DNA from 4 places in the Streptomyces lusitanus genome. Region 2 is predicted to be linked to each of the others. Evidence: riboswitches for the same ligand, from Rfam matches in the RefSeq annotation. Region 2 holds a riboswitch; each other region holds the start of a gene.

Region 1 (4,361 bases), on a different contig from region 2:
CGGCGCGGTACTGGGCCGCCGCGACCGTGCCCAGGGCCTCCCGGGCCTCGTTGAGCCGCGCCTGGGCGCGGGCCGTCTCGTCCTGGAGGTCGCGCAGCCGCTGCCGCGCCGAATCCGCCTTTTCCTTGGCGCCGTTGTACTTCTCGGTGGCGACCTCGGCCTCGCGGTACAGGCGGTCCACGTCGGCACCGGTGAGGGCGGGCGCCGGCTGCGGCGCCGCGTGCCCCGCTCCGTCGAAGCCGGCCGCGGTGGCCGCTCCGGCGAGGACGACGGTGGCGGCCGCACGGACCGTGGTGCCGCCCGTCGGACGCTGCCGTGACCTGCGGTGCGCTGCCACCCTCGCTGCCGTCCTTCCCACTGGCGTCCGCCGGGGCCGGACGTCTGCCCGGCAGTCCGGCGGCGGGGTGACGGGGGAGCCGCCCGCCGCCGGACCCTTTCTTCGGCGGTGGTGTCCGGCCGCCGCTCCTGGCCCGAGCGGCGATGCGGAGCCGGTCACCTGGGGCAGGACGCTAGGCCGGGCCGTGCGGGGCGGGATACGGGTTGTGCGGAACTGTCGCCCTCGGACCGCCGGGTGACCGTAAGTGACCGACGGGCCGCTCACGCGGCTTCGCTCTCACTCAGGGTGATGACCGATGTGGTGAAGGCGGGAAGGGTGAGGGCGGCGGAATGCTATGGGGCGCCCCTGGCTAGGCTCCGGCCTCATGGACGTACTCATCCACATCTTCGTCGGTCTGCACATCATCGGTATCGCGTCGCTGCTCGGCGGCTTCCTCACCCAGATGAAGGCGATGGGCGCGGGCACCGCCCGCTTCGTCCCCGCGATGCTGCACGGCGCGCTGACGATGCTGGTCACGGGCGTGGTGCTGGTGGGCCTCAACCAGGCCCAGGACTACTCCGTGGACAACATCAAGATCGGCGTGAAGCTCGCGCTGCTGGTCGTGATCCTCGGCCTGGTCTACGTGAAGCGGGACGAGGAGAAGGTGGACAAGGGGCTCTTCGGCCTGGTCGGCCTGCTGACCGTGACGAACATCTTCATCGCGGTCCTCTGGACCTGAGCCCGCGTTGCCGGCCGTCAGGCCGGGCGGACGATGCTGTGGATCGCGGACTCGCCGTCGTAGTAGACGGACTCCTCGCGGACGTACGCGCCCGGCTTCGGGGCGTGGATCATCATGCCGTTGCCGATGTAGATGCCCACGTGCGTGACGTCGTCGTAGAAGAAGACCAGGTCGCCGGGCTGGGCCTGGGACACCGGGACGGTGGTGCCCGCGTTCACCTGGTCGTAGGTGGTGCGCGGGAGGGAGACGCCGGCGGCCTTCCAGGCGGCCTGGGTGAGCCCCGAGCAGTCGTAGGAGCCGGGACCGGTCGCGCCCCAGACGTACGGCTTGCCGATCTGCGCGCGGGCGAAGGCGAGGACCTTCTCGGCCTTGGCGGCGTACGAGGAGTCGGCCGGGGGCGTGTCGGCCGAGCCCGTGGACCCCGACCCGGAGCCCTCCGAGGAGCCGCCACCCTGCTGCGCGGCCTCCTCACGCTCCTGCTGCTCCGCCTGCTCCTGCTCGGCCTGCTGCCGGGCCAGCTCCGCCGCCTTGCGGGCGGCCTCCTGCTGCTTGCGCTTCTCGATCGCGGCGAGCCGCGCCTTCTCCTCGGCGGTCAGCTCCGACAGCAGTTCGCGCGCGTCGGCGAGCTTCTTCTGGACGGTGGCCTTGGCCGTCTTCAGGTCGCCCTGCGTCTCGGTGAGCGTCCGGAGGCTCTCGGTGGCCTCCTGCCGCTTCTTCATCGTCTCGGTCTGCTGGGAGACGTAGTCGTCCACCGCCGCCTTCTGGCGGCCGGTCATCCGGTCCAGCACCTGACGCTGGTCGAAGACGTCCTGCGGGGTCTCCGCGAGCAGGAACGTCGCGGTGTCGGGCATGCCCGCGCCGGTGCGGTACTGGGCGGCCGCGTAGGAGCCCAGTTCCGCGCGCGCCTCGTTCAGCTTCTGCGTGCGCTGCGCCACGTCGTCGAGGAGGGTGTCGACCTCCTTGCGCTGCTTGGTCGTCTTCTCCTTGGCCGCGTTGTACTTCTCCGTCGCCGACTCGGCCTGGCGGTAGAGGTCGCCGACCTTCTTCTCGACCTCCTCCAGGCTCGGCCGGTCGTCGCCGGGGGCGGCGTCGGCGGTCTGGGAGAGCAGGGCCACGGAGGTGAGCGCGGCCGTGGCGAGAGCAGGGGTGCGTATGCCGGCCACGCGCGCGCCGGGAGTGCGCGACTTACGGTGCGACGCCAAGGGAGGCGACTCCTTCCAAAGCTCCGCCTACCGGGTTAGCTGTCGGGTTCGGGCGGGTGTATTGATCGGAAGGGTTGCCCTACGGCCTGCTCCGAAGAGTGGGCCGATTCACCCCAAGTCTCGGTGGGTCCCCGGCTCCGGCTGCCACGGCGGACAGTGACGGACTCGGCGGAGGCCGCGCGGTCCGGCGAGGTTCGCCGGCGGGGGACGAGCGGCCCGGACGGCACGGTAGCCAACTGGTGTGGCCCTTGTGAAGGTTGATGGGCGATATGCCCGATACATTTTCGTGACCTTGTGGGCGGTGTCACGCAGGGTGAGCCGGTGACCGTGGAGGGTGCCCGGCGGCGGGTCGCCCGGCGGAGGGGCGGGATGTTTCCGGGGCGGGCCCGGGTTGTCGGTGGAGCGCCCTAGACTCGGAGAGCGATGAGCAGCCTCTTTGACGACAGCTTCCTGGCGGACCTCCAGGCCCAGCGCGGCCCGGCGGACGAGCCCCCGCCGCCACCCGAGGACGAGCATGCGCCGGAGCCCCTGCCGGACGACCTGTTCGGCGGGAAGTTCGACGTGCCCCCGGACCGGGACACGTACTACCGGGACGGCGCCCCCCGCCCGGTGATCGACTCCGCCGCGCTGCTGGAGGGGCTGAACGACAACCAGCGCGCCGCGGTCGTGCACTCCGGCTCCCCCCTGCTCATCGTGGCCGGAGCCGGGTCGGGCAAGACCCGTGTGCTCACCCACCGCATCGCCCACCTGCTCGCCGAGCGGGGCGTCCACCCGGGCCAGATCCTCGCGATCACCTTCACCAACAAGGCCGCCGGCGAGATGAAGGAGCGCGTCGAGCAGCTCGTCGGCCCGCGCGCCAACGCCATGTGGGTCATGACGTTCCACAGCGCGTGCGTGCGCATCCTGCGCCGCGAGTCCAAGAAGCTCGGCTTCACGTCGTCCTTCTCGATCTACGACGCCGCCGACTCCAAACGCCTGATGGCCCTGGTCTGCCGGGACCTGGACCTCGACCCCAAGCGCTTCCCGCCCAAGTCCTTCAGCGCCAAGATCAGCAACCTGAAGAACGAGCTGATCGACGAGGAGGACTTCGCCGCCCAGGCGACCGACGGCTTCGAGAAGACCCTCGCCCAGGCCTACGCGCTCTACCAGTCCCGCCTGCGCGAGGCGAACGCGCTGGACTTCGACGACCTGATCATGACGACGGTCAATCTGCTCCGCGCCTTCCCGGACGTCGCCGAGCACTACCGCCGCCGCTTCCGGCACGTCCTGGTCGACGAGTACCAGGACACCAACCACGCCCAGTACGCCCTGGTGCGCGAGCTCGTCGGGGGCGCCTCCGAGCACCCCGTCGACGTCCCGCCGGAGGCCGAGGTGCCGCCCGCCGAGCTGTGCGTGGTGGGCGACGCCGACCAGTCCATCTACGCCTTCCGCGGCGCGACGATCCGCAACATCCTCCAGTTCGAGGAGGACTACCCGGACGCGACGACGATCCTGCTGGAGCAGAACTACCGCTCCACGCAGACGATCCTGTCCGCCGCCAACGCCGTCATCGAGCGCAACGAGTCCCGCCGCCCGAAGAATCTGTGGACCAACGCCGGCGCCGGCGCGCTCATCACCGGCTACGTCGCCGACACCGAGCACGACGAGGCGCAGTTCGTCGCCGACGAGATAGACCGCCTCACGGACGCGGGCGAGGCCAAGGCGGGCGACGTCGCCGTCTTCTACCGCACCAACGCCCAGTCCCGTGTCTTCGAGGAGATCTTCATCCGCGTCGGCCTGCCCTACAAGGTCGTCGGCGGCGTCCGCTTCTACGAGCGCAAGGAGGTCCGGGACGTCCTGGCCTACCTGCGGGTGCTGGCCAACCCTGAGGACTCGGTGCCGCTGCGCCGCATCCTCAACGTCCCCAAGCGCGGCATCGGCGACCGCGCCGAGGCCATGATCGACGCGCTCGCCCAGCGGGAGAAGATCAGCTTCCCGCAGGCGCTGCGCCGCGTCGACGAGGCGTACGGCATGGCCGCCCGGTCGGCGAACGCGGTCAAGCGGTTCAACACGCTGATGGAGGACCTCCGTACGGTCGTCGAGTCGGGAGCGGGACCGGCGACGG
Region 2 (4,361 bases):
TTAATCCATTGGTTGTGGGTTCGAGTCCCACAGGGCCTACCTCTCGCGGGAGGGCAAGCCCCCGACGCGCGGAACGGCGCTCGCACCGGCCAGACCGGTACGAGCGCCGTTCGCGTGTGCGCGGGAAGCAGCCGGCGTCACCCGCCCGACGCCCCGCCGGAGTCACCCTCGTCCGGGCGGCCGTACGGGTCCAGGAGCTGTACCCCTATGCCGCTGGTCACCAGGCCCGCCGCGATCAGCAGGCCGTCGGGGGCGACGATGCCCGCGGTCAGCATGGCCAGCCCGGCGATCAGTACCCACCAGGCGCCGGTGCGCCGGTACTCGCGGGGGCGGGTCGGGCGGCCGGTGGTGAGGGAGCGGGCGAAGCGGGGGTCCTCGTGCTCGAGTCGGGCCGCGAGGTCGACCAGGCGATCGTCGTCGGACTGGGGCACGGCTCCTCCTTTCCAGGGGGTGGCCGCCCGGTCACACCGCCGGCGGCCGTCGCTCCGGGCACCGGGACGTGCGCGGACCGTCGGCGTGCCGCGAACTCGGGCCGCATGTCCAGGAGTTTGCCCGTGCGCAGAGGTCGTCACCCGCCCGGTACGGTGCCTCCAGGGTCGCCCGGGGCGCACGGCCGGAGCCATCCGTCGCGCCCCCCAACCTCAGGGGGGACCGGTACGCAGGAGACCGCGGGCACGGGGCCGTCCGCGCCGGGAAAATGGGGACTGTCACCGATGGCGCCGCCCCCCTCCGGGGCGGAGGCTGGACGGTGACGGCCCGCGCCGCGCCCCCGGCCGCGGGCCGTCGGTGTCCTCGGCACACCGACGGCGAGGAGGCGGAACCGGGCCTGAAGGACCGGCTGGAGCTCACCCGCTACGCCATCCGGGTCGGCCTGATCGAGCCCTGACCGCACGCCCGGACGCCCGGCGACACGGGGCGTCGAACCCGGACCCCGCACCCCCGGCGGCCGAGGCATCGAGCCCGACCCCCCCCGCCCGGCGGCCGGGGCACGGACGGCTCCCGCCGCACGGGTTGCCAGACTGGAGCCGGACCGCGCAGCGGTCCCGCCGCCGCCCGCACCCGGGAGAGCCCGCCGATGCCGCACCCGTACGTCCTGCTGTCCGCCGCCGTCTCCCTCGACGGCTACCTGGACGACACCGGCCCGGAGCGGCTGCTGCTGTCGAGCCCGGCCGACTTCGACCGGGTCGACGAGGTGCGGGCGTCCGTGGACGCCATCCTGGTCGGCGCCGGCACGATCCGCGCCGACAACCCCCGGCTGCTGGTCAACTCGCCCGAGCGCCGCGCCGCCCGGGTCGCCGACGGACGCCCGGAGTACCCGCTGAAGGTCACGGTGAGCGGCTCCGGCGACCTGGATCCCGCGGCCCGCTTCTGGCACACCGGCGGCGACAAGGTCCTCTACACCACCGGCAAGGGCGCCGAACGGGCCCGCGCGCTCGGCATCGCCGCCGACGTCGTCCCGCTCGGCGACGCCCTGGACTGGCGGCGGCTGCTGGAGCACCTGCACGACGTGCGCGGGGTGCGGCGGCTGATGGTGGAGGGCGGCGGCCGGATCCACACCCAGCTGATGACCCAGGGCCTCGCCGACGAGGTCCAGCTGGTCCTCGCCCCGCTGTTCGTCGGCGACCCGGACGCCCCCCGCCTGTTCGGGCCCGGCTCCTACCAGGGCGGACGGCTTCGCCTGGTCGAGACCCGGCCCGTCGGCGACGTCGTCCTCATGCGCTACGAGCCCACCGCGCCCGGCGCCGGCGCGCCGGCGTCCGCGGCCGACCGGCACTGGCTCGCCCTCGCCTGCGAGCTGGCCGCGCAGTGCCCGCCCTCCGAGACCGCGTTCAGCGTCGGCGCCGTCGTGGTCGCCGCCGACGGCACCGAGCTGGCGCGGGGCCACTCCCGGGAGGGCGGCGACCCCGTGGTGCACGCGGAGGAGGCCGCGCTCGCCAAGGCCGACCCCACCGACCCGCGGCTGGCCGGCGCCACCGTGTACTCCAGCCTGGAGCCGTGCGCCCGCCGCGCGTCCCGGCCGGCGCCCTGCGCGCGGCTCATCCTGGACGCGGGGGTGCGCCGGGTGGTCACGGCCTGGCGGGAGCCGGACACCTTCGTGACGGACGCCGACGGCAGCGCGGTGCTGGCGGAGGGGGGCGCCACGGTGCTGGTCCTGCCGGAGTACGAGCAGCGCGCGAAGGCGCCGAACGCGCACCTGCTGGGCGGCTGAACGCCCCCGGAGGAAAGGGATGTGCGGGGGACTCCGCGGATGCCGTACACTGGTGTTTACCGACGCGGGGTGGAGCAGCTCGGTAGCTCGCTGGGCTCATAACCCAGAGGTCGCAGGTTCAAATCCTGTCCCCGCTACTGAAGGCCGAGGGCCGGAATCCGAGAGGATTCCGGCCCTCGGTGTTTTTCCGTGCCGCCACTCGCACCCCCTTACCCTTCACGCACAGTGAGCGAACGGCCTCGGATCGCATAACAACTGACGTACCGTCAAATCTGACCGGCCGTCCGAGGCGCGGTCAACTCGCCCGTTTTCACCCGCTCATGGCGCTTACGTCCGTGCGGAAATCGTTAACGATCAAGAGGAACGGCTTGGAATCCGGCCCCCGCGTCTATTAACGTTCGATAACGCAGCGCGGTCGTCCCAGCCGTCACAGAAGTCGGCTCCGTGCGCACGCGCCGAATCCCGCGAGGGAACCGGGGAACCACCTCAATGGGGTGAATCGGGCGGACATCGCCGTGGAAACACGGTCGTGGACGCGCGTAGGAGACCTTCCTGCTCCGAACCCGTCAGCTAACCCGGTAGGCGAGAAGGAAGGAAAGGAGCGCGCCCACGTGGCGTCCAACCCGCCTGCCCCCGAGGCCCCGTTCAAGCCGAGCGACACCTTCGCCTACGGCGCCCCCGGCGCCGACGAGGGGCCCTTCGAGGAGTGGAACCCCACCGCGGAGTCCGTGCGCCCCGTGCGCGGCCGGCACCGCGTCGCCAAGCAGCGCGGAGGCGGACTCGCCCGCAGCTCCACCGTCCTGGGCGTCGGCGTCATAGCCGCCGTCGGCGCCGGCGGCATGGCCAGCGCCCAGACCGGCAAGCCGCCCGTCTCCATCTCCATGCCCGACCTGCCCAACGTGGGTTCCCTCATCTCCGACGAGGAAACACCGAAGGGCTCCAGCACCCCCCTCAGCGACATCGGCATGACCACCGCCGACACCGACGAGGGCGCCGCCGACGCCGGTGAGGCGCTGCGCGCCCGCATCATGGCGCAGGTCGAGCAGCAGCAGGGCCAGGCGCAGAGCAAGGCGCAGGCCGCCGCCCTCGCCGCCGCCGAGAAGGAGGCCGCCGAGGCCGCCGCCAAGGCGGAGCAGGAGGCCAAGGAGAAGGCCGAGGCCGCGAAGAAGAAGGCGGAGGAGGAGGCCGCGAAGAAGGCCGAGGCCGAGCGCCTCGCCGAGCTGGCCAAGCAGTACGCCCTGCCGACCTCCTCGTACACCATCACCTCGACCTTCGGTCAGGCCGGCGCCTACTGGTCCTCCGGCTACCACACCGGACTCGACTTCGCCGCCCCCACCGGCACCCTGATCAAGGCCGTCCACACCGGCACGATCACCTCCGCCGGCTGGGACGGCAGCTACGGCTACAAGACCGTGCTCACCCTCGACGACGGCACCGAGATCTGGTACGCCCACCAGTCGTCGATCAACGTCAGCGTCGGCCAGAAGGTCAACACCGGCGACGTGATCGGCCGCGTCGGGGCCACCGGCAACGTGACCGGCGCCCACCTCCACCTCGAGGTCCACACCGCAGGCTCCGGCGGCATCGACCCGGCCGCCTGGCTGGCCGGCAAGGGCCTCAGCATCTGAACCACCCCGGCGGCCGCGTCCCGGCCGCCGTCGCCGTGAACGCCGGCAGTCCCGACGACGACCCCCCGACGTCAGGGCTGCCGGTTCCGCATGTCCGGGGCCTTCTCAGCGGCGGTAGGGGTTCTCCCCGTACGCCGGATACGGCGGCTGCCCCGGCGCCGGCCACGGTGCGGACACCGGCCCGTACGCCCATCCCGCGCCGTACGGCACCGGGGGCGCCGTGAGCCGGGCCGCGTGCTCCAGCGCCGGGCGGGCCGCCGCGCGCCGGTGCCACAGCTCCAGCAGCAGCTCCCGCTCCCGGGTCACGAAGTCCGCCCCCGCCTTCCCCGCGCGGCCCCGGTGTCGCAGGAACGCCAGCGACGTCGCGTACGCCTCGTACTGGGCGACCGCCCGCGCCGCCGGCCTGCCTCCGTGCTCGCGGGCGAACTTCCGGGCGAGCCGCCGGGCCCGCATCGAACCCAGCGCGAACGGCTCCGCCGGACGCAGCCAGCCGGCCACCGCGTACGCGGGCAGCTCCTTGCGCA
Region 3 (4,361 bases), on a different contig from region 2:
ACCTCGGACAGCGGGTGGAAGAAGGGCTCGACCGTCTCCCGGTGCGCCGGGACCGTCACCCACGCGGTGAGCGCGCGGCGCACGTCCGACCAGGCCGTGCGGCCCGCCGCCAGCAGCGGGTCGAGGCTGGGGCGGGCGAGCAGGGAGGCGTACGGGGAGCCCAGGGCGTGTGCCGCCGCGCCGGCGTCGAGGACGTGGTCGCCCAGCCGGACGCCCACGGTGCGCTCCGCCGAACCGGGGAGCGAGAAGACGCCGTACGGCAGGTTGTGCGGGCCGAAGGGGTCGCCCTCGGGGACATCGAAGGGGGGCATCGGGTGCTGCCTCGCTTTCGTGTGCGCGGGTGCGCCACGTGTCCGTGGCCGTGCCACACGTTACGGGGTCGCGTCCCGGTGGGCTCCTGCAATAGGGGACGGCTCACAGGGGCGCAGCACGAAACAAGGAGCCGGGCCCGGGTCCGGTGGAGCGCGGCGTGCTCGGTCACAAGGGAAAACAGTTCTCAACCGGTCGTGATCCGGCGGCACAAGAAGGCAAATCGCACGCAATGCGAGGGCATACGAGCGCGGTGAATCGGACGGTCCTCTTGTCCGTATTCTCTGATCATGGCCGCACCCACCGATTGTTCTCTCATCGCCACCGACCTGGACGGGACGCTGCTGCGCGGTGACGACACTCTCTCCGACCGCTCCCTCGCCGCCCTCGCCCGGGCCGAGCGGGCCGGTGCCCGGCACCTCGTGGTGACCGGCCGCCCGGCCCCCAGAGTGCGGTCGCTGCTCGACGACCTCGGCTGCACGGGGCTCGCGGTGTGCGGACAGGGCGCGCAGGTCTACGACGCCGCCGCGCACCGGATGCTGTGGTCGGTCCGGCTGGACCGGGAGCTGGCGGAGACCGCGCTCGGCAAGATCGAGGCCGAGGTGGGGGAGGTGTACGCCGCGGTCGACCAGGACGGGGTCGACGGGCTGACGCTGATCGAGCCGGGCTACCGGATGCCGCACCCGACGCTTCCGGCGGTGCGGGTGGAGCGGCGCGACGACCTGTGGGCGCGGCCGATCAGCAAGGTGCTGCTGCGCCACCCGGAGCTGTCGGACGACGCGCTGACGGCGGCGGCCCGGTCCGTGGTCGGCTCGCTGGCCACGGTCACGATGTCGGGGCCGGGCACGGTGGAGCTCCAGCCGTGCGGGGTCACCAAGGCGACCGGTCTCGCGCTGGCCGCCGGGCATCTGGGGCTGCGCCCCGAGGACACGATCGCGTTCGGGGACATGCCGAACGACGTCCCGATGCTCCGGTGGGCGGGCCACGGCGTCGCCATGGCCAACGCGCACCCGGAGCTGAAGGCGGTGGCCGACGAGGTCACCTCGTCGAACGAGGACGACGGCGTGGCCGTCGTCCTCGAGCGACTGTTCGGGCAGACGGCCGGTCTCGGCCGTCAGAGGTCGGCTCAGTACGCGCCGAAGACGTTGTCGATCGAGCCGTAGCGGTCGGCGGCGTAGTTGCAGGCCGCGGCGATGTTGGCGACCGGGTCGAACGGGTCGAAGGCGGTGCCGGGCACGTGGTACGCCTGGAAGGTCGGGTCGATGACCTGGAGCAGGCCCTTCGACGGGGTGCCCATGGCGGCGTTGGAGTCCCACAGGTTGATGGCGGCCGGGTTGCCGGACGACTCCCGCATGATGTTGCGGTGGATGGAGTCGTAGGAGCCGGGGATGCCGTTCTGCGCCATGATGTCCATCGCCTCGCGGATCCAGCCGTCGAGGTTGTCCGGGTACGCGGTCGTGGAGGCGGCGGTCGTGGCCTGGGTCGTGGGGGCCGCGGAGGCGCTGGTGGCGCCGAACAGCGGCAGCGCGACCACGGCGACGCCGGTGCCGGCGACGGCGAGGGAGCGGACGAGGCGGCGGCGCGACGAAGCGATGACGGGCATGTCTGAGGTTCCTCTCCTACGCCTGCGAGGTGAGCTGTCGGGTTCGGGCGGGAGAGTGCCCGGCCGTGCCCCTTCGGGCATGGCTTCACCCCCAGCCGTCCCGGCGCGGTGTCCGGTACGGCGACTTACCTGGGTCCCCCGCTCCTGCCGTGCGTGAGTTGTCGTCGGGTGTGATGCGGGTGGCGGCAGGACTGGGCGTCCACCCGGCAGGCCCGGAACGTATGCGAGAGCAGATGTCGGGAACAAGTGCGACGATCACACAAGGCCCCGTTTGATCTTGGGATGGGTGGTTTTGGGTGCTTGACCCTTTGCGATCGCCAAGGGTCAACTCCGTTGCGTGGAACGGAAGGACGGGCGTGTGCGAGGGTGGCCCGGCGACCGGTGTGCGCGTGACCCACTTCACGGACCGGTGGCCGTGAGTGCATTTGCGACCAAGAGGAATTGGCGCACCAAGACCGGCAAATCGGACTCAGGGGTGGGGCAGGATGGTTCAGAGGTCACTGTGTCCGGGAAGCCGAGGTATGTCCGTTGTTATCAGCCGATCAAAAACACTCCGCTTCTGATCCCGTATCGCCCTGCTTGTGACCCCGGGCCCTGGCGGTGATCGAAACCTGACCGGATACGCTGAGTCGAGTGGTGGCAGCGACCTATCGACAAACCGTGTAACCGCCAGCAGACACCAGCAGACAGGAGACCCCTCGTGACCGTCGTCGGGCCGTTCGGGCTGAGCGTGCGGGACCAGGCTCTGGAAGCCGATGTCCAGGCCGGATTGACGGCTGTCGAGGAAGGGCTGCTCGAAGCCACCAAGAGCGAGGTGCCGTTCATCACGGAGGCCGCCCAGCACCTGGTGCGGGCCGGCGGCAAGCGGTTCCGCCCGCTGCTCGTGATGCTCTCCGCCCGGTTCGGGGACCCCTACGCGCCCGGCATCGTGCCGTCGGCCGTCGTGGTGGAGCTCACCCACCTGGCCACGCTCTACCACGACGACGTGATGGACGAGGCCGAGGTGCGGCGCGGGGTCGCGAGCGCGAACACCCGCTGGGGCAACTCGGTCGCCGTGCTCACCGGCGACTTCCTCTTCGCCCGCGCCTCGCACATCCTGGCCGACCTCGGCCCGGAGGCGGTGCGGGTGCAGGCCGAGGCGTTCGAGCGGCTGGTCACCGGCCAGATCCTGGAGACCGCGGGCCCGCAGGACGGCCGCGACCCGGTCGACCACTACCTGGACGTGCTCGGCGGCAAGACCGGCTCCCTGGTCGCCGTCTCCTGCCGGTTCGGCGCGATGATGTCCGGCGCCGACGAGACCGTGGTGGACGTCCTCACGCAGTACGGCGAGCGGCTCGGCGTCGCCTTCCAGCTCGCCGACGACGTCCTCGACATCGCCTCCGACTCCCACGAGTCCGGCAAGACCCCCGGCACCGACCTGCGCGAGGGCATCGCCACCCTGCCCGTGCTGCGGCTGCGCGAGCGGGCGGCCCGGCTCGGCCTCGCCGAGGACCTCGCCCTGTGCGAGCTGCTCGACTCCGACCTCACCGACGACGCCCGGCACGCCGAGGCCCTGCGCCTGCTGCGCGCCCACCCCGCGCTCGGCCAGGCCCGCCGGGACACCGTGCGCTACGCCGAGGAGGCGCGTGCCGCGCTCGCCCCGCTGCCGGACGGCCCCGCCAAGGCGGCGCTCGTCGAGCTGTGCGACGCCGTGGTGCACCGGGCCGGCTGACACCCGCCCCTGCCCCGCCCGGTCGCCCCAGCCGGCTGTGCAGCCGGGCCGTCCCGCCCGGCTGCCCCCGTACGCCTCCGGTACCCGGGTGACCCCTACGGGGCGGGTGAGCCTGCGTCGTCCGTGTCATACCGCAGCAGTACGCGGAGTTGAGCCCGCGGTCTGACGATTCCGTCCCGCGGATTTGGTCAGATGGACCACGACGGACAACACCACTTCTCACCGTTTCGGGTGAGAATGGCGGCCCGGGCCGAACTGCTGCGAGGACACGGACGGAAGCCGCCGCCGACCACGGAGGGCACACATGGCACCGAACGAGACCGACGACACGACGACCGCGGGGGAGGTCGAGGAGCGGAGCGCCGGCCGCCGCAGGGCCGCGCGGTACGTCGTCCCCGTCACCGTGATGGGCGTGGCGGCCGCGACGATCGGACTCGTCCCGGCGCTCGCCGACTCCGGCGACCCCGACCTGCCGGAGATCACCGCCGCGCAGCTCATCGAGAAGATCGCGCAGTCGGACGTGGAGCGGCTGTCCGGCACCGTGAAGATCACCACCGACCTCGGGCTGCCGAACCTCGGCGGGCTGGAGAGCGGTCTGCTGTCCGGCGCGGCGGGCGGAGGCGAGGACGGCGAGGGCTCCTCCGCCGACCCGTCCGGCCGGCTCACCGAGCTGGCGTCCGGCACGCACACCCTGCGCGTCGCCGCCGACGGCCCGGACCGCCAGAAGCTGTCGCTGCT
Region 4 (4,361 bases), on a different contig from region 2:
GGCATGCAGGCGCTGCGGGTCCAGGTGCCGCACGGCTCCCAGGGCGACATCGTGCGGGTCCACCCCGGCGAGGAGTGGCTGTACGTGCTCAAGGGACGGCTGCGGCTGCGCCTCGGCGACACCCTGCACCGGCTGTCCCCGGGCGACAGCGCCCACTTCGACTCGCTCACCCCGCACCGCATCGCCGCGCAGGACGCCGACGGGGTCGAGCTGCTGTTCGTCCACACCCTGCTGCAGAGTCCCACGGCCGCCCTGTGCCTGGGCCCGACCCCTGGAGAGACCCCGTGAGCGGCAAGGACATGGAGGAGAAGTTTCCCCGGGCCCTGTGGGTCCGGCTGTTCGTCTACATCGTGGTCGGGCACCTGTTCGCGGCCTTCATCTACTTCCTCTTCGAGATCGCGCCGAAGAAGTAGCGCGGGCCGAGCGAGCAGGACACGCGGGGGCGGCGGAGGCGGTCGTCAGTCGAGCAGGCGCTCGCGCAGCCGCTCCCGGTGGGCCGGCGTGAGACCGAGCCCCTGCTCCAGGTAGGCGTCCACGCCGCCCCAGGTCTCCTCGACCGTCGCGAAGGCGGCCGCCAGATACTCCTCGCGCGCGTCGAAGAGCGGGCTGAGCAGCTCCATGACCTCGGGGGAGTAGGCGTCCGCGGAGGTGCCGCTGCGGCGCACCTTGTAGCGGCGGTGCTTGGCGTTGGACTTCAGGTAGTCCTCGACGATCGCGTCGCGCTCCACGCCCAGGGAGAGCAGGGTCACCGCCACCGAGAGGCCCGCGCGGTCCTTGCCGGCCGCGCAGTGCATCAGCGCGGGGACGCTGTCCTCGGCGAGCGCGCGCAGCACCTGAGCGTGCTCGGCGGTGCGCTCCTTGATGATCATGCGGTACGAGGTGATCATCCGGTCGGCGCCCTGGCCGTCGGCCAGGATCGCGCGCAGCTGGTCCAGGTCGCCGTCGCGCACCATCTTCCAGAACTCCGCGCCGTCGGCCGGGTCGCTCAGCGGCAGGTTGACGTTGCGCACGCCCGGCAGCGCGACGTCCGGCCCTTCCAGCTTCTGGTCGGCCGCGTTGCGGAAGTCGAACACGGTGTGCAGGCCGAGCGAGGCGAGGAAGGCGGCGTCCTCGGCGGTGGCGTGGGCGAGGTGACCACTGCGGAACAGCACCCCGTGCCGCACCCGCCGTCCGTCCACCGTGGGCAGCCCGCCCACGTCGCGGAAGTTGCGCACACCGGTCAGCCGGGGCTCGGTCGACGGGATCTCCTGCGTCACGGACGGCTCCTCCCACTCCGCGCCGTCGCCGCGGCTCGTCGACGGGCACCACTCGACGATACGACATACCTGCCTGGGGCAATGAGCTGCCGGCCGCCCTCACGGTGTTGGATTGTGTCGCTTTTTGTTCGCTCGCGGGAAGCGGGCCACGGGTCGCTGTCGCCAAGATCAAGATGTCGCGATTGTGGTGGCCGGCCCGTCCGACATCATCTTGATTGATGCGTTCTGTCCGATTGGGGCGTTTGAGGTTAACGTGCCCCTGTAGAAGGGGAATTGAGGATGGGTCGCGTGAGCATCGTCATACCGGTGACCGTGCGCTGTCGCCATGCTCACGTAATCCCCTTCCGTGACAAGGGAATTCGCCCGCCGCTCGTTTTCCAGATCGACGCACGGTGACGTCTTTTCCGCCTTTCGATCACGGAAAAAGCGGGTTCGCGGGAACACGCGCTTGTTTCGCCGCGTCGGGGTCGCTTACGTTCCCAACCGATCCGGACGGACGCCTAATCCTGCCGCCGCCCGGAGCCCGCACACACTGACCCGACGTACGGCAGGAGCGGGGGACCCACAGGTACAACTGCCTGTTCCGGACCCCGGAAACAGGCTTGGGGTTAAGCCGCGCAGCGACGCGGCCGGACATCTCCAGTCCGCACCCGACAGCTCACCTCGTAGGCGCCGGAGAGGAATTCGTCATGCCCGCGAAGGGTAAGCACCGCCGTACCAAGGCTCAGCGTTTCACCCGCTCCATCGCCGTCGCCGGAACCGGCGGCGCCGCTCTCGCCCTGCCGTTCCTCGGCGCCACCGGCGCGCACGCCGCGACGCCGGAGTCGGCCCCCCAGACGTCGGTCCAGTCGCTGTCCGTCACCGGCCAGCAGGCCAAGGCCGAACAGGGCGACGAGGCCCGCACGTACACCGTGAAGGCCGGCGACTACCTCGCCAAGATCGCCGAGTCCGAGCACGTCGACGGTGGCTGGAAGCAGCTCTACGCGGACAACCGCGAGGCCGTCGGTGACGACCCGTCACTCATCCACCCGGGTCTGAAGCTCTCCGTCGACGGCAAGGCCGCCGCCACGAGCACGCCGAAGCAGTCCACGGCGCCGCAGACCGCCAAGCCCGCCGCGCCCAAGGCCGAGGCGCCCGCCGAGAAGCCGGCCGAGCAGCCCGCGCAGCAGTCGTCCGAGGAGTCCTCCTCCGACGACACCGCCGCCCAGACCGCTCCGTCCTCCGGCTTCACCGCCCCGGTGTCCGGCGGCAGCGTCGGCACCGCCTACAAGGTGGCCGGCAGCATGTGGTCCAGCGGCTACCACACCGGTGCCGACTTCGTCGTTCCGACCGGCACCTCCCTGAAGGCCGTCGGCGCCGGCACCGTCGTCTCCGCCGGCTGGGGCGGCGCGTACGGCAACCAGGTCGTCATCCAGCTGAACGACGGCCACTACGCCCAGTACGCCCACCTGTCCTCGCTGTCCGTCTCGGCGGGCCAGACCGTGAGCGCCGGCCAGCAGGTCGGTCTCTCCGGTGCGACCGGCAACGTGACCGGCCCGCACCTGCACTTCGAGATCCGCACCACCCCGGACTACGGCTCGGACGTGGACCCGATCTCCTACCTCCGCTCCAAGGGCGTCTCCATCTGACCCCTTCGCGGCACCCTTCCTGACACGCGCGCCGAAGGCCGGACCCCGATCCACGGGGCCCGGCCTCCGGTGTGTCCGGGTCCGGGCGGCGGCTGCCCCCGGCCTGGCTCCCGACCCGGCTACCGGCCTGGCTATTCCGGGCTTGGCCAAAGCTTTGAGAGTGGCTTATCTCACCGCACGTCAACCCTCCCCTACGGTCGCGTAGGTCACATCGGAAGGTGAATCATGTCCGGCTGTGGCAGACGATTCGAAGAGTGACAAGGCAACAGTGATCGGGTCGTACGTGGCGGTGGGGGACAGCTTCACCGAGGGCGTCGGCGACCCCGGCCCCGACGGGGCGTTCGTCGGCTGGGCCGACCGCCTCGCCGTTCTGCTCGCGGACCGCAGACCCGAGGGCGACTTCGGTTACGTCAACCTCGCGGTGCGCGGCAAGCTGCTGGACCAGATCGTGGCCGACCAGGTCCCCCGGGCCGTCGAACTCGCCCCCGACCTGGTCTCCTTCTGCGCGGGCGGCAACGACATCCTGCGCCCCGGCACCGACCCGGACGAGGTGGCCGAGCGTTTCGAGAAGGCGGTCGCCCAGCTCGCCGCGGCGGCCGGCACGGTGCTCGTGACCACCGGGTTCGACACCCGCGGGGTCCCCCTGCTCAAGCATCTGCGCGGCAAGATCGCCACGTACAACGGGCACGTCAGGGCCGTCGCCGACCGGTACGGCTGCCCGGTGCTCGACCTGTGGTCGCTGCGCAGCGTGCAGGACCGCAGGGCGTGGGACGCCGACCGGCTGCACCTCTCACCCGAGGGACACACGCGCGTCGCGCTGCGCGCCGGGCTCGCCCTCGGCCTGAAGGTGCCCGCCGACCCGGAGCAGCCGTGGCCGCCGCTCCCGCCGCGCGGCACCCTGGAGATCCGCCGCGACGACGTCCACTGGGCCCGCGAGTTCCTGGTCCCGTGGATCGGCCGCCGCCTGCGCGGCGAATCCTCGGGCGACCACGTCACGGCGAAGGGGACGCTGTCCCCGGAGGACATCCGGTCGCGGATCGCGGCGGTCGCGTGACGGCGGGGGCGGATCCGGGGCCCCGGCGCCGGACCCGCCCCGCGGGCTTGTCCACAACCCGCCCCGGCTGTCCCGGCCGCCGCACATAATGGAAACTCCGATCGATTTCCTCTGGAGGTACCGTGGCCGCTTCTTCCGCCCCCGGAGCGGGGCCGCGTGCCCTGCGGCCGCAGGCCTTCGGCGCTGATCCCACCGGTGAGCGCATGGCGCGGATCCGCAGGTCCCCGCACTTCGCCGACGGCGTGTTCCAGAACCCGGGCGGGACGGCCCGTATGCGTCCCTCCGGGTCGGGCCGGGACCTCGCCAGGATCTACCTGGACAAGGACGCCCGCTCCCGCCGCGCCCCGCAGGGCGCCATCCCCGTGCACCCCACCACCCTCGCCGACCTGACCCGCCCGCCCGCGACCGGGCTGCGCCTGACGT

The links. A riboswitch is a leader RNA that binds a small molecule or an ion and turns the genes downstream of it on or off. The one in region 2 is predicted to bind cyclic di-AMP.
Region 1: another riboswitch for cyclic di-AMP. It lies ahead of ACFOSY_RS01940 (C40 family peptidase); the one in region 2 lies ahead of ACFOSY_RS34045 (M23 family metallopeptidase).
Region 3: another riboswitch for cyclic di-AMP. It lies ahead of ACFOSY_RS30815 (transglycosylase SLT domain-containing protein); the one in region 2 lies ahead of ACFOSY_RS34045 (M23 family metallopeptidase).
Region 4: another riboswitch for cyclic di-AMP. It lies ahead of ACFOSY_RS11835 (M23 family metallopeptidase); the one in region 2 lies ahead of ACFOSY_RS34045 (M23 family metallopeptidase).

What each region holds. Positions count from the first base shown of each region.
Region 1 covers NZ_JBHRWL010000002.1:103,985-108,345, forward strand. The annotation lists gene ACFOSY_RS01930 (C40 family peptidase) at 1-337, opposite strand, end outside; gene ACFOSY_RS01935 (hypothetical protein) at 702-1,055, shown strand; gene ACFOSY_RS01940 (C40 family peptidase) at 1,073-2,257, opposite strand; cyclic di-AMP (ydaO/yuaA leader) riboswitch at 2,265-2,438, opposite strand; gene pcrA (DNA helicase PcrA) at 2,681-4,361, shown strand, end outside.
Region 2 covers NZ_JBHRWL010000033.1:459,269-463,629, forward strand. The annotation lists tRNA gene ACFOSY_RS34020 (tRNA-Lys) at 1-39, shown strand, start outside; gene ACFOSY_RS34025 (DUF3040 domain-containing protein) at 138-431, opposite strand; gene ACFOSY_RS34030 (hypothetical protein) at 749-886, shown strand; gene ACFOSY_RS34035 (dihydrofolate reductase family protein) at 1,076-2,209, shown strand; tRNA gene ACFOSY_RS34040 (tRNA-Met) at 2,273-2,346, shown strand; cyclic di-AMP (ydaO/yuaA leader) riboswitch at 2,653-2,808, shown strand; gene ACFOSY_RS34045 (M23 family metallopeptidase) at 2,821-3,837, shown strand; gene ACFOSY_RS34050 (PrsW family intramembrane metalloprotease) at 3,943-4,361, opposite strand, start outside.
Region 3 covers NZ_JBHRWL010000030.1:30,123-34,483, forward strand. The annotation lists gene fahA (fumarylacetoacetase) at 1-311, opposite strand, end outside; gene ACFOSY_RS30810 (HAD family hydrolase) at 600-1,472, shown strand; gene ACFOSY_RS30815 (transglycosylase SLT domain-containing protein) at 1,436-1,912, opposite strand; cyclic di-AMP (ydaO/yuaA leader) riboswitch at 1,917-2,086, opposite strand; gene ACFOSY_RS30820 (polyprenyl synthetase family protein) at 2,613-3,623, shown strand; gene ACFOSY_RS30825 (LolA family protein) at 3,928-4,361, shown strand, end outside.
Region 4 covers NZ_JBHRWL010000007.1:18,236-22,596, forward strand. The annotation lists gene ACFOSY_RS11820 (helix-turn-helix domain-containing protein) at 1-288, shown strand, start outside; gene ACFOSY_RS11825 (DUF6126 family protein) at 285-413, shown strand; gene ACFOSY_RS11830 (tyrosine-protein phosphatase) at 459-1,256, opposite strand; cyclic di-AMP (ydaO/yuaA leader) riboswitch at 1,777-1,941, shown strand; gene ACFOSY_RS11835 (M23 family metallopeptidase) at 1,946-2,884, shown strand; gene ACFOSY_RS11840 (SGNH/GDSL hydrolase family protein) at 3,153-3,938, shown strand; gene ACFOSY_RS11845 (MBL fold metallo-hydrolase) at 4,061-4,361, shown strand, end outside.